DNA from 3 places in the Mesorhizobium sp. RCAM 05099 genome. Region 2 is predicted to be linked to each of the others. Evidence: riboswitches for the same ligand, from Rfam matches in the RefSeq annotation. Region 2 holds a riboswitch; each other region holds the start of a gene.
The links. A riboswitch is a leader RNA that binds a small molecule or an ion and turns the genes downstream of it on or off. The one in region 2 is predicted to bind thiamine pyrophosphate.

Region 1 (4,031 bases), 3.4 Mb from region 2:
GCGCTTGAGCCTGGCCCGCTCCGGCAGCAAGCGGAAGACTGCTGGCAAGGGTCAGCAACAGGGCCTGGCGGCGCGTCAATTCAGTCATGATCGTATCCTTCGGGTGGTTGCGGGTCGAGTTCGGGATTGAGAATGGTGTCGAGGATCTCGGCTTCGAGCGCGCTCGCCTGCCGCGCGGCATCGCCGCCAAGGCCGCGCGGGCGCGGCAGGGGCACCTTGATTTCACGGGCGATGCGGGCCGGGCGCGCCGACAGCACATAGATGCGGTCAGACAGGAACACGGCTTCGCGCACGTCGTGGGTGATCAGCAGCGCGGTCCAGCGGTGGTGGCCCCACATCTGCTCCAGCCAGCGCTGCATGGCGGTGCGGGTCAGTGCGTCGAGCGCGCCGAACGGCTCGTCGAGCAGCAGCATGTCGCGCTCCTGCACCACTGTTCGCAACAGCGCTGCACGCTGGCGCATGCCGCCCGAAAGCTGCGCCGGAAAATGCCGCTCGAAGCCGGCAAGCCCGAACTCGGCAAAGAGCGGTGCGACACGCGCCCGCGCTGCCTTTCGCCTGACGCCTTGCACTTCGAGCCCGAGCGTCACGTTGTCGAGGATGCGCCGCCATGGCATCAGCGCGTCGCCTTGCGGCATGAAGGCGAAATACCTGCCGTGATCGTCGAGCGGCGTGCCGTCGAAGAACATCTCGCCATCGCCGTGCTGCGCGCCGGTCAGGAGCTGGAACAGCGTCGACTTGCCGGCGCCCGAAGGACCAAGGATGGAGACGAATTCTCCGGCGCCGACGCGAAGCGAAATGTCGGCGAGTACCTCCAGCCCGCCGAACGCCTTGCGCACATGCCGCAGTTCGAGCCGGCTCATCGCCGTGGCCCCTTCCCCTGAGCTTGCCTGTCGGCCCGTTCCCAGGGCACGGCCAGGTGCTGCAGCAGCACCGTCAGTCCAAACAGGACAAGCGTGAGCGCGGCGCTGACGCCGACGGCGGCCAGCACCAGATCGGGGCGGAAATTGTTCTTGGCATTGAGCATGTAGATGCCCAGCCCCTTCGCGGCACCGGCATATTCGGCGAAGATGGCGCCGACCACGGCATAGGTGATGGAGATCCTCAAGCCGGCGAAGAAATAGGGCAGCGCCGAAGGCAGCCGCGCCAGCACGAAGACGCGCCAGCGCCCTGCCCCCATGGCGCGCAGCACCTGGCCGATCTCGGCCTCGGTCGCCTCGTAGCCCTGCACCAGAGCCACCAGCATCGGAAAGAAGGTGACCAGCGCCACCAGTAGGATCTTGGGCATCAGCCCGAAGCCGAACCACAGCACGACCAGCGGCGCGATGGCGACCAGCGGCAAGGTCTGGCTGATGACGAACACGGGAAACAGCGCGCGCCGCAGCGGCTGGAAAAAGTCGACCAGCATCGACAGCGCGAAGGCAGCGCTGAGCGAACAGGCAAAGCCGAATAGCGTGGCGCGGATGGTGGGAATGGCATTGTCGACCAGCGCTTCGCGATTGAGCATCGCCTGCGCGAAGACGCGCGACGGCGCCGGCAGTATCGTCGGCTTGATGCCCGAATAACGGGCGCAAAGCTCCCACGCCAGCAGGAGCAGCCCGACCGAGGTCACCGCCGGCGCTGCCTTGGCGAAGAGACCAGCGAGTTGACGCGAGCGGCTGGACGACGATGAGACCACGGGAGATGTCCTTGGACGGGCGCTCGCGCGCAAGCGCGGGCAGGCTCAGACAGCGGTGGGGCTGTTGGCTGAGACCGTGACGTCGAGGGTTACGTGGCCGGCGCCTGGCCCGAAGCGGCAGAAAGCCTCGTTCAGCGCCACGAAGATCGCGCCGGCATCTCCGCGCAATTTGGTGCAGAAATTCTTGGAGCGCTCATAGACGCCGGACTGCTTCAGGAAATCGATGCAGCCATAGATCTCGTCCATGTGGTCGTCGGTGCCCATCACATAGAGCGAGAACTGCGCTGCCGCCGGCTGGCCAGCGACAGCGGTTTCACGCACCGCGCGGATGGCAGCCTCCTTGCGCGGGCCGAGCGGCCCGACAGGTCCGTCAAACGCATCGGAGCGGCAGATCGGATCGTCCGGCTCGCCCGGACAGCCGCGCGAAATGGCCGCCGACAGGACGCAATGCTTGCCGCTGCGCGCTGCCGCCACGAACAGATCGCGAAGAGCCGGGAACAGGACTTCGGGCGGCCCGACAAGCAAGGTCGAGATATCATCGGTCTCGATCCTGAGCCTGTCGCGGTAGGGATCGAGCGCACCGAGCGCACCAAGAATGACGCCGACGAAATCGTCGGCCATGGGATACAGGGAAATTTGTGCGCCTGAAAACATCGCCCGCCTCGCTCCGCTGGTATTACCCAGATCAGCTTCTAGGGTCTGTGGGCTTGCCGCCCCCGTCTCAGCCCCGACCGTACGGAGCACCCCTGTGGATGCGGGGGTTAAAGCACCATTCGAGCGATTGGGAAAGCCGTTTTTTCAGCGTACTGCGCCAAAACTATTGCGCCAGGCGCCGACGGCAGCCCGCTGGACACCACCTCGCCGACAGCAATTGTGGCAAGTGGGCTACAGGCCTGCGGCGGACGATCATCTCTGCCCGGGCTTGCTTTCCACTTTGCCGAAAAGTCGCATTACCGGGCGCGCTTCCGTGACTGGAGCGCGTGCGAACATACTTCGCACTTTCAGGAGCCGTTTCAGCAGACGGCTGTAGGTGCGATGCAAAACCCTGCCGTCGGCAAGGTCGAACTCCACGCCTCCCCATCGCCTGACCGGCGCCCTGCCGGTTGGCAGGCCTAGCCGCCTGACCTGGCTGCGGCGCCCCTGACAAGGCGCCCTTGCAGTAGGCCGGCGCCGCCTCGCCCACGAGCATCCGCATCGCGGTCGGTGGGTCGCCGCCGGAAGCCAGGCACGACGATCGCGCCGATACGGTTTCCCGCCTCCACCGAGCCGGCAAGCAGCGGTCCGGTGTAAGCAGAGATGTCCAGCATGAAAGCGGCGCTGATCGGCCCCCCACGACCGGCGGGGTCAGTCGAATTCATCTTCCGGCGTCCGGTCAAACAGTGCCTTCCCTCGCCATCATTCTGCGACCGGCGATCCAGGACGACCTCGCGAACCGCCCGAGCAGGGTCGAGCCGCGCCTGTCAGCCGGCCGGTTTGGGTGAAAGCGCCCCCACGGCGGTGACGACCGAAAGTCGTTCGCGTTTCACCAGCACCGGCTTTTCGTAGATCTTCTTCATGTCCACCCCCGAAAGCAAACTGAAATCAAATCAGCATCCGCAGTTCGCCAGCGGCACAGCAAACTGTCAACCGCCAGGCAGGGTTTGGCGGCCGGCATTGGCATGCCGCAGGAAATCGACGAAGGCGCGCACAAGCTGCCATGCGTGACAACAGTGGCAAAGGCCTTCAGTTCCGCATAGTCGCTGCCGCGCATTATGGTAGATTCTCCAATGAGTGTCGTCAAATTCTACCGCATTTTCCGCACGGCGTCTGTCACCTAGTTTTGCGGAGACGCTCGAACGGCATCCGATCAGGATCGGTCCGGCATCGAGCGCATCTGAATCTCCTTCTGAGCAGGAGCAACGAACATGCGGAAACTCAACGGAAAAATCGCTCTGGTGGCCGGCGCGTCCTCTGGCATCGGCGCGGCAACCGCGCTGGCGCTGGCGGCAGAAGGGGCTATCGTCGCCATCGCGGCGCGGCGCAGGCAGCGGCTTGATGACCTGGCCATGCGCATCAGTGATGCCGGCGGCGATGCGCTCACCATCGAGGCCGACCTCACCGACGAGGCACAAGCCACCGCCATGGTTCGGCGTGTGCTGGAAAGCCAGGGTCGGCTGGACATGCTGTTCAACGTTGCCGGCGTCGGTGTCGCCGCCCCCTTCCAGAACACCACCACCCGTGAATACCGGGAGATGGTCGACATCAACATCCTGGGTCTGCTCTACACGATCAACGCGGCGCTGCCAGCGATGAAGCGGCAGGGGTCAGGCCATATCGTCATCGTTTCGTCGGGCACCGGCCGCTACATCCACCCTTC
Region 2 (4,031 bases):
AGCGAGCTGCTTGTCCATGTTCTCCTTGATCTTGTGCATCGGCACATGGCCGGGGCCTTCGATCATCACCTGGCAATCCTTCGCCCAAGCGATCTTTGTCAGCTCGCCGAGCGTTTCCAGTTCAGCGAATTGCGCCGCGTCGTTGGCGTCGGCGATCGAGCCGGGACGAAGGCCGTCGCCGAGCGAGAAGGACACATCATAGGCGCGGCAGATATCGCAGATCTCCGCGAAATGCTCGTAGAGGAAGCTTTCCCGGTGATGATGCAGGCACCATTTGGCCATGATCGAGCCACCGCGAGAGACGATACCCGTGACCCGGTCAACGGTCAGCGGGATGTAGTGCAGCCGCACGCCGGCGTGGATGGTGAAATAATCGACGCCCTGTTCGGCCTGCTCGATCAGCGTGTCGCGGTAGACCTCCCAGGTCAGGTCCTCGGCGATGCCGCCGACCTTCTCGAGCGCCTGGTAGAGCGGCACCGTGCCGATCGGCACCGGTGAATTGCGCACGATCCAGTCGCGGATGTTGTGGATGTTGCGGCCGGTCGACAGGTCCATCACCGTATCGGCGCCCCAGCGGATCGCCCACACCATCTTTTCGACCTCTTCGGCCATCGACGATGTGACCGCGGAGTTACCGATATTGGCGTTGATCTTGACCAGGAAATTGCGGCCGATGATCATCGGCTCGCTCTCGGGATGATTGATGTTGGCTGGAATGATCGCCCGCCCGCGTGCCACCTCGTCGCGCACGAATTCCGGCGTGACGAAGTCGGGGATCGCCGCGCCGAAGCTTTCACCGTCGCGCTTGAGCTTGCCGCGCAGCATGTCGCGTCCAAGGTTTTCGCGTATGGCGACGAACTCCATTTCAGGCGTGACGATGCCGGCGCGCGCATAGGCAAGCTGGGTCACCGCCTTGCCTGCCTTGGCCCTGAGCGGCCGGTTGCGAATGGGAAATTCCGGCGTCAGGCGCCCGCCCGCGGCGAATCCATTGTCTTCCGGCCGGACATGGCGGCCATCATAGGCTTCGACATCGCCGCGCGCCATGATCCATTCATGGCGAAGCCGGGCGAGGCCCTTTTCGATACTGGTTTCGACGGTCGGGTCGGTATAGGGGCCGGACGGATCGTAGACGGTGACAGGTCGGTTCGCCCGCCGTCGGATGGACGGAGATTTCGCGCATCGGCACCTTGATGTGCGGATGGAGGAGGCCGGATTTGTGGATTTTCCGAGAGGCGGGCAGTGGTCCCGTCGACACGGCGGGGGTGAGGGCATTCATCTTGAGGCTCCTTTGCTCATGCATTGGAGACCCAGTTCTGTGCCGGAAGGATGAAAAGACGCTCTGGCCGCCTGTTCGAAACAGGACTTCGGGCGTGAACTCCCGCAAAGCGCTTGCACCGTCCCTACGCCAGTATGAACTGGATCAGGTTCAACGGGTCACTGCGCCGCGAAAGCCAGCAGTATCTCAGCCCCTTGCCGGGACTCCCCTGGTGAATGCTCCGAATTGAACGAGCCGGCGCTACTTTGTCAAGCGCCTTCGGGCCGCGGGAGTGGTCGACGGCCAATCAGACCGGGCAGAAAAGCTCGCGCATGCGTCGGCGACAATCACGCCCCGAAAACCTGGGCAGGGATACGGGGATCGCCAAACCTTCGGGGCTTAAAGATCGATTCTTATGATGGTCTCGCCTTCAATCGGCACTAAACGTTTGCGCGTAGATCGCCTCGATCCGACCTGCCGTCGTCATTGGTCAGCGGCGAATTCATTTTCGTGGGCGCGGTTCGACAGATGACCACCAGTGAAGGAAACGGAAGGGCAGACTGGCCAGCCGCGGCATGTCGATAAGGACAGCCAACTGTTGCCGAATCGAGCTGCAGAAAGGCGGTTTCTTCGGCAGGGTCCGTTCGAAAGGATTGCGACCACCACGCTGCCACGGAACGGTCGTCGAGAACATCGCCAAGCTACCCAAGCCGCTAGCGAAGAGCGGTAATCCCTTTGGCCTCCGCTCATGCCGATTGCTGTGCTTACGGGGCAACCCGGTCGAGAAATGCATCGAATGCGGCAGCAACAGCGCGAATCACAAAGCGATGCTCCTGCCGCACGCGAATGAAACCCTTTTCGATGTCCACTATGCCGTCCTCGGCCAGCATCGCCAAGCCTTCGGCTGAATCGAGAAAACGGATCGGATCAGATCCGTGACCGGCACAGATTGCCGGCACATCCGCCTCGAGATCGCACATCAATCGCTCGATGATTGCCGCTCGCACGCGGTCTTCGTCGGTGAGACGGTAGCCCTTTGACGTCGCCAGACGGCCAGCTGCGATGTGCCGGGTGTAAGAATCCCGTGTAACCTCGTTCTGGACGTACCCTTCGCCGACGCGGCCGATAGCCGACGCGCCGAAACCGATCAGGGTTTTGCAGGTGTCGGCCGAGTAACCCAGGAGTTGCGCCGCAGGCGACCGGTTTTCTGCGCCAGTGTAAGCTCATCGTCCGGCAAGGTGAAATGGTCGAGCCCGATCTCTCGGTAGCCGGCGGCAACCAGCGTCTCGGCCACGGCCGCAGCCTGTTCGGCGCGGACAGCGCTGTCCGGCAGTGCTGTCTCCTCGATCTGGCGCTGATTATTTATGAGCGACGGAATGTGCGAATAGCCGAACACCGCAAGCCGGTTGGGGCGCATGGCGACCGCCGCCGTCGCGGTCTGGACGCAGTACTGCACCGTCTGATGCGGGAGACCGAAGATGAGGTCGAAATTGATACGGCTTACTCCATGCCGGCGCAGCCCTTCGACGGCAGCCGCCATTTGCGTCTCACTCTGCACCCGGTTGACCGCTTTTTGAACAACGGGATCGAAGCTCTGCACGCCGAGGCTTGCGCGGTTCACGCCGGCTGCTCCCCAGGCTTCGGCCATCTCGGCCGTGAAGGTGCGCGGATCAATCTCGACCGCAACCGCAGCCGTTTCCCTGAGCGCGAAGCGGTCGCGCAGGACGCTTCGGGCGAAATTTGTATTTCGCCAACGCCACGCGGGCGATGTCGCGTTAACCGCCGATCAGTGTTGGCTGGTGGCGATGGGGAACAGTTGGCCGGTCAGCTACAAGCGCCATCGCTTTCCCGCCGATCACCGCCCACACCGTTTGATTCTACTGTCGCTTTCCCTTCAGCCTGCGCCTGGTCGAGGAGATGCTGCTGACGCGCGGCATTGCGTGCCTAAGAGACGATACGGCGTTGGGACCGGACTTTGCTCGCCGACTGGCTCATAAGACGCTGTCGCGTAGCGATACCTGGCTTAGCCAATTTTTCAGGAGAAAAGTTGAAGGTTATCTCTCAGCGATCGGCCGCCACTCGTCGATTATCTTGTAGCCGGCAAGTCGAACGCGAAGAAATGTCCTTGGAAGGTTGATCCCGACTGCGCGAAATGGGCGCGTCCAGCAGCTTGCAGAGCAGGAGTGTGCCGACGCCGCCGTGCGCGATGAAAGCAATGTCGCCGTCGCTATGAGTCCCAAGAATGCGTAACACGGCCCGCACTACGCGCTCTTGAGCATCGACCGCACGCTCCCATCCACGGACACTCTCATGTGGATTGGCAAAGAAGCTGTCAGCAACCCGCTCGAACTCGGCAGATGGAAGGAAGCCTGTCGCGGTGCGGTCATTCTCGCCAAGGTGCTCATCTACCTGGACTGGCAAACCAAATCCTGCGGCAAGCGGGCCGGCCGCTTTCAATGGCTTTAGCCTCGGAGCTTGACCATATCGACGTCAGGTCGGACAGAACGCACTCCCTGCGAAAGTCCTCATCCGAGCGACACCGCGGTCAGAAAGCCGCCAGGCTGGCACCGGCAGGGCGGGATCGACGGAAACTTCTGGGTGAGTGACAAAGAAGGCCGTCGGCATGCCCATTGTGCTCCGACAAAATCCTTCCGGATGCACCTAACAGAGCTAATCGAACACAGGACGTGACAATACGCCGCCCTATATCATTGCACGGGCGCCTTTTTACACAGCCACATTGGCAAGCTGGCGCACGGGACCATGACCAGCTTTG
Region 3 (4,031 bases), 1.9 Mb from region 2:
GGAAACGTGGATGGCGCGACAGGGCGCGCGCCACGAACAGTGCCGGGCCGACGGAAAGCAGCGTCGAAAGTGCCGCCTGCCACAGCGTGAAGCGCACGATACGCAGGAGGTAGGGATCGAAGGCTGCCCATGCGCCAGAAAAGTCATGGGCGCCTTCGAAAAGCAGGCCGGCAAACGCGCCGCCAATCAGCAGCGCGATCGCGGCAAGCGCGACAATGCCGACGGTGATGCGGGGATCGGTCGGATGGCGCGTATGCATGTCGCGCTACCCAACGCCGCAACGGGTGCTGATCGAAGTAAATTCTTGGCTCGGCTCGAGTTCCCACCCACCCCCCTCTGTCCTTCCGGACATCTCCCCCGCAAGGGGGGAGATTGCGCGTTCCACCGCCTGGGCCAATCTGCGAAGTGACAGGAATGAGCGAGGCGAAAGAGCTGCCAATCTCCCTCCTTGCGGGGGAGATGGCCGGCAGGCCAGAGGGGGGTGGCTTGGCATAAACATCCGACGCGGTTTGAACCCTATTTGCTCATCACCGCCAGCCATTCATCGACCCAGGCCTTGCGGTTGGCCGCGACCTCCTCCGGGCTGAACAGCAAGGTCTTGGTCGGCTTGACCAGTTTGTCGAAGGCCGGGTTGAGCGGCTTGTCGGTCTTGCCGGCGGGGAACATCCAGTTGGTCTCGGGGATGGCGTCCTGGAATTTCGGTCCGGTCATGAAGGTCATGAACTTTTCCGCCAGCGGATTTTTCGCGCCTGTCGTGGTGATGCCGGCAACCTCGATCTGCAGGTACTCGCCCTCCTCGAAGGACGCCGCCTGGTAGCGCTCGGTGTTCTCGGCGACCATATGGTAGGCCGGCGAGGTGGTGTAGGACAGCACCATTGGCGCCTCGCCCTTGGTGAACAGGCCATAGGCTTCGCTCCAGCCCGGCGTCACGGTCAGCACCTTCGCCTTGAGCTTGGCCCAGGCTTCCGGCGCCTTGTCGCCATAGACCGACTTCACCCACAACAGCAGGCCGAGGCCCGGCGTCGAGGTGCGCGGATCCTGGATGACGATCTTGTCGTCGGCGCTGCCCTCGACCAGGTCCTTCAGGCTCTTGGGCGGTGTCTTAAGCTTCTCGGTGTCGTAGACGACGGCGAAATAGCCATAGTCGAACGGCACGAAGGTGTCGTCGCTCCAGCCGCCCGGCACGTTGATGTCCGCCACCGCGCCATGCGGCGCGAACAGGCCGGTGGCCTTGGCATCGGCGGTTAGATTGGTGTCGAGGCCAAGCACGATATCGGCCTTGGTCGATGCCCCTTCCAGCTTGACGCGGTTGAGCAGCGCCACGCCATCGGCGACCGAAACGAAGTCGACATCGCAGCCGCATTCGGCTTCGAATTCCTTCTTCACCACCGGACCGGGCCCCCAGTCGGCGGTGAAGCTCTCATAAGTGTAGATGGTGAGCTTGTCCTTGGCCAAGGCCGGCCCGGATAGCACCACGATCATTGCCGAGACAAGAGAGTATAAAAGCGTGCGCATCGGCGCCTCCTTCGTTCGAATTGAAAGGAATTGAGGCGTCGGACTGTCCGAAACGTCTAATCCCTCCGCCGGTACAAACCGGATCAGGTTCAGCGGGTTGGCGAGACTGCCTCTCAGCCGGTCCGCGAAGATCGCGTCCGGCACCCCGTTAGAGCGTTTCGACACATAGGCCCGGCCGATGAACCGCGCAAGTGGGAGTCTGCCGGCCTTCCGTTTCCGTTGCCGGGCTGGTAAGGGCCACAAGATATGAGCACATTCACCATCCTGCTTGGCGGCGATCTCATCCGCACGCCCCGGCTCGACCGCCAGGTCGAGGGTTCCCGCGTGATCGCCGCCGACGCCGGCATCGGTCATGCGCGGCTGCTCGGCCTTGTCCCGGAACTGTGGGTGGGTGATTTCGATTCGGTGCCGGCCAATCTGCCGGATGCTCTCGCCGCCGTGCCCCGCCGGACCTTTCCGGCGGAGAAGGACAAGACCGACGGCGAACTGGCCATCGCCGCCGCGTTCGAACGCGGCGCGACCAGCCTTGTGCTCGCCGGCGCTTTCGGCGGCAAGCGCGCCGACCACGCCTTCCTGCATATGGCGCTTGGCCTGCGGCTGGCCGAAGCCGGGACCGAGGTGCTTCTGACCAGCGGCGCCCAGGAAGCTGTCCCCCTGCTGTACGGAACGGCTGGCTTCGACTATGCCGACGGCACGCTGTTTTCGGTGCTCGGCTTTTCCGAGCTTGCCGGCCTGACCGTCACGGGCGCCAAATGGCCGCTGAACCACGTGAAGGTGGCGTTCGGCTCGTCGCTGACCATTTCCAACGAGGTCAAGGGCCGCCTCGGAATCGCCCTGGATCATGGCCGCGCGATGCTGCTCGCTCACCCCTATCCATTACCCGAAAGCTGATATGGCCCCGCCCCTTCTCAATCTCGACGGGATAAAACTGACCTTCGGCGGCACGCCGCTGCTCGATGGTGCCACCTTGACGGCTTCCGCCGGCGACAAGATCGCGCTAGTCGGCCGCAACGGTTCTGGCAAGTCGACGCTGCTCAAGATCGCCGCCGGCCTGATCGAGCCGCAGGACGGCGAGGTTTTCCGCCAGCCTTCGGCGACCGTCCGCTATTTGCCGCAGATGCCCGACATGGAGGGTTTCGCGACGGTGCGCGCCTATGTCGAGGCGGGACTTGGTCCTGCCGACGATCCCTACCGCGCCAGTTATTTGATGGAGCATCTCGGTCTCACAGGCGAGGAGCGGCCGAACGATCTTTCCGGCGGTGAGGCCAGGCGCGCGGCCCTTGCCCGCGTCATGGCGCCGGAGCCCGACATCCTGCTGCTTGATGAGCCGACCAATCATCTCGATCTGTCTGTCATCGAATGGCTGGAAGAGGAGCTCGTCCGCACCTCCTCGGCACTGGTCGTCATCTCGCACGACCGCCGCTTCCTCGAGCGCGTATCGCGCGCCACCATCTGGCTCGATCGCGGCCAGACCCGCAGGCTGGACAAGGGTTTCGGCCACTTCGAGGAATGGCGCGACCAGGTGCTGGAAGAGGAAGAACGCGAGCAGCACAAGCTCGGCCGCCAGATCGTGCGCGAAGAACACTGGCTGCGCTATGGCGTGACGGCGCGGCGCAAGCGCAACATGCGCCGGCTTGGCGAGTTGCAGACCATGCGCCAGCGTTTTCGCGGCCATCGCGGCGCCGAAGGCTCGGCCACCATGGTGGCGAGCGACGCCGCCGAGTCCGGCAAGCTGGTGATCGAAGCCAGGAACATCGAGAAGAGTTTTGGCGATCTGACCGTGGTCAAGGGGTTTTCGACCCGCATCCAGCGCGGCGATCGCGTCGGCCTGGTCGGGCCGAACGGCGCCGGCAAGACGACGCTGCTGAAGATGCTGACCGGCGAGATGAAGCCCGATGCAGGTTCCGTGCGGCTCGGCACCAATCTTGAAATCGCCACGCTCGACCAGAAACGCGAGGCGGTCGACCCCCAGGAGACGCTGGCGCAGTACCTCACCGACGGGCGCGGCGAGAACCTCGTCATCAATGGCGAACAGCGCCACGTCGTCTCCTACATGAAGGATTTCCTGTTCAAGCCGGAGCAGGCGCGCACGCCGGTGCGCGAGCTTTCCGGCGGTGAGCGGGCGCGGCTGCTGCTGGCGCGCGTGCTGGCGCGACCGGCAAACCTTCTGGTGCTCGATGAGCCGACCAACGATCTCGACATGGAGACGCTGGAACTGTTGCAGGAACTGGTTGCCGGTTTTGCCGGCACGGTCATCCTGGTCAGCCACGACCGCGATTTTCTCGACCGCACCGTGACCAGCATCATCGCACCCGACGGCGATGGCCGCTGGATCGAATATGCCGGCGGCTATTCCGACATGCTGGCGCAGCGTGGCGGCACCGGGCTCGACGACCGCAAGGCCCGCGCCAAGGCCGAGGCCGGCGATACGCCAGCACAGGCCAAGAGCGAGGCGGCCGCCCCAAAGGGACCGGCGAAGAAGCTGTCTTTCAAGCAGAAATTCGCCCTGGAATCGT

Region 1: it holds a riboswitch for thiamine pyrophosphate, as region 2 does, so the genes downstream of both, AC56QQ_RS13675 (YkoF family thiamine/hydroxymethylpyrimidine-binding protein) here and thiC (phosphomethylpyrimidine synthase ThiC) in region 2, are expected to answer to the same signal.
Region 3: it holds a riboswitch for thiamine pyrophosphate, as region 2 does, so the genes downstream of both, thiB (thiamine ABC transporter substrate binding subunit) here and thiC (phosphomethylpyrimidine synthase ThiC) in region 2, are expected to answer to the same signal.

Annotation. Positions count from the first base shown of each region.
Region 1 is NZ_CM185035.1:2,757,089-2,761,119, reverse strand. Features, by position in the region: gene AC56QQ_RS13690 (ABC transporter substrate-binding protein) at 1-88, opposite strand, end outside; gene AC56QQ_RS13685 (ABC transporter ATP-binding protein) at 81-860, opposite strand; gene AC56QQ_RS13680 (ABC transporter permease) at 857-1,675, opposite strand; gene AC56QQ_RS13675 (YkoF family thiamine/hydroxymethylpyrimidine-binding protein) at 1,721-2,329, opposite strand; TPP riboswitch at 2,320-2,433, opposite strand; gene AC56QQ_RS13670 (hypothetical protein) at 2,788-3,033, opposite strand; gene AC56QQ_RS13665 (putative RiPP precursor) at 3,136-3,231, opposite strand; gene AC56QQ_RS13660 (hypothetical protein) at 3,228-3,425, opposite strand; gene AC56QQ_RS13655 (SDR family NAD(P)-dependent oxidoreductase) at 3,580-4,031, shown strand, end outside.
Region 2 is NZ_CM185035.1:6,155,069-6,159,099, reverse strand. Features, by position in the region: partial or broken gene thiC (phosphomethylpyrimidine synthase ThiC) at 1-1,300, opposite strand, end outside; TPP riboswitch at 1,380-1,496, opposite strand; partial or broken gene AC56QQ_RS30535 (radical SAM protein) at 2,020-2,981, opposite strand; gene AC56QQ_RS30530 (histidine phosphatase family protein) at 3,317-3,712, opposite strand.
Region 3 is NZ_CM185035.1:1,082,750-1,086,780, reverse strand. Features, by position in the region: gene thiP (thiamine/thiamine pyrophosphate ABC transporter permease) at 1-259, opposite strand, end outside; gene thiB (thiamine ABC transporter substrate binding subunit) at 517-1,515, opposite strand; TPP riboswitch at 1,559-1,673, opposite strand; gene AC56QQ_RS05300 (thiamine diphosphokinase) at 1,762-2,406, shown strand; gene AC56QQ_RS05295 (ABC-F family ATP-binding cassette domain-containing protein) at 2,408-4,031, shown strand, end outside.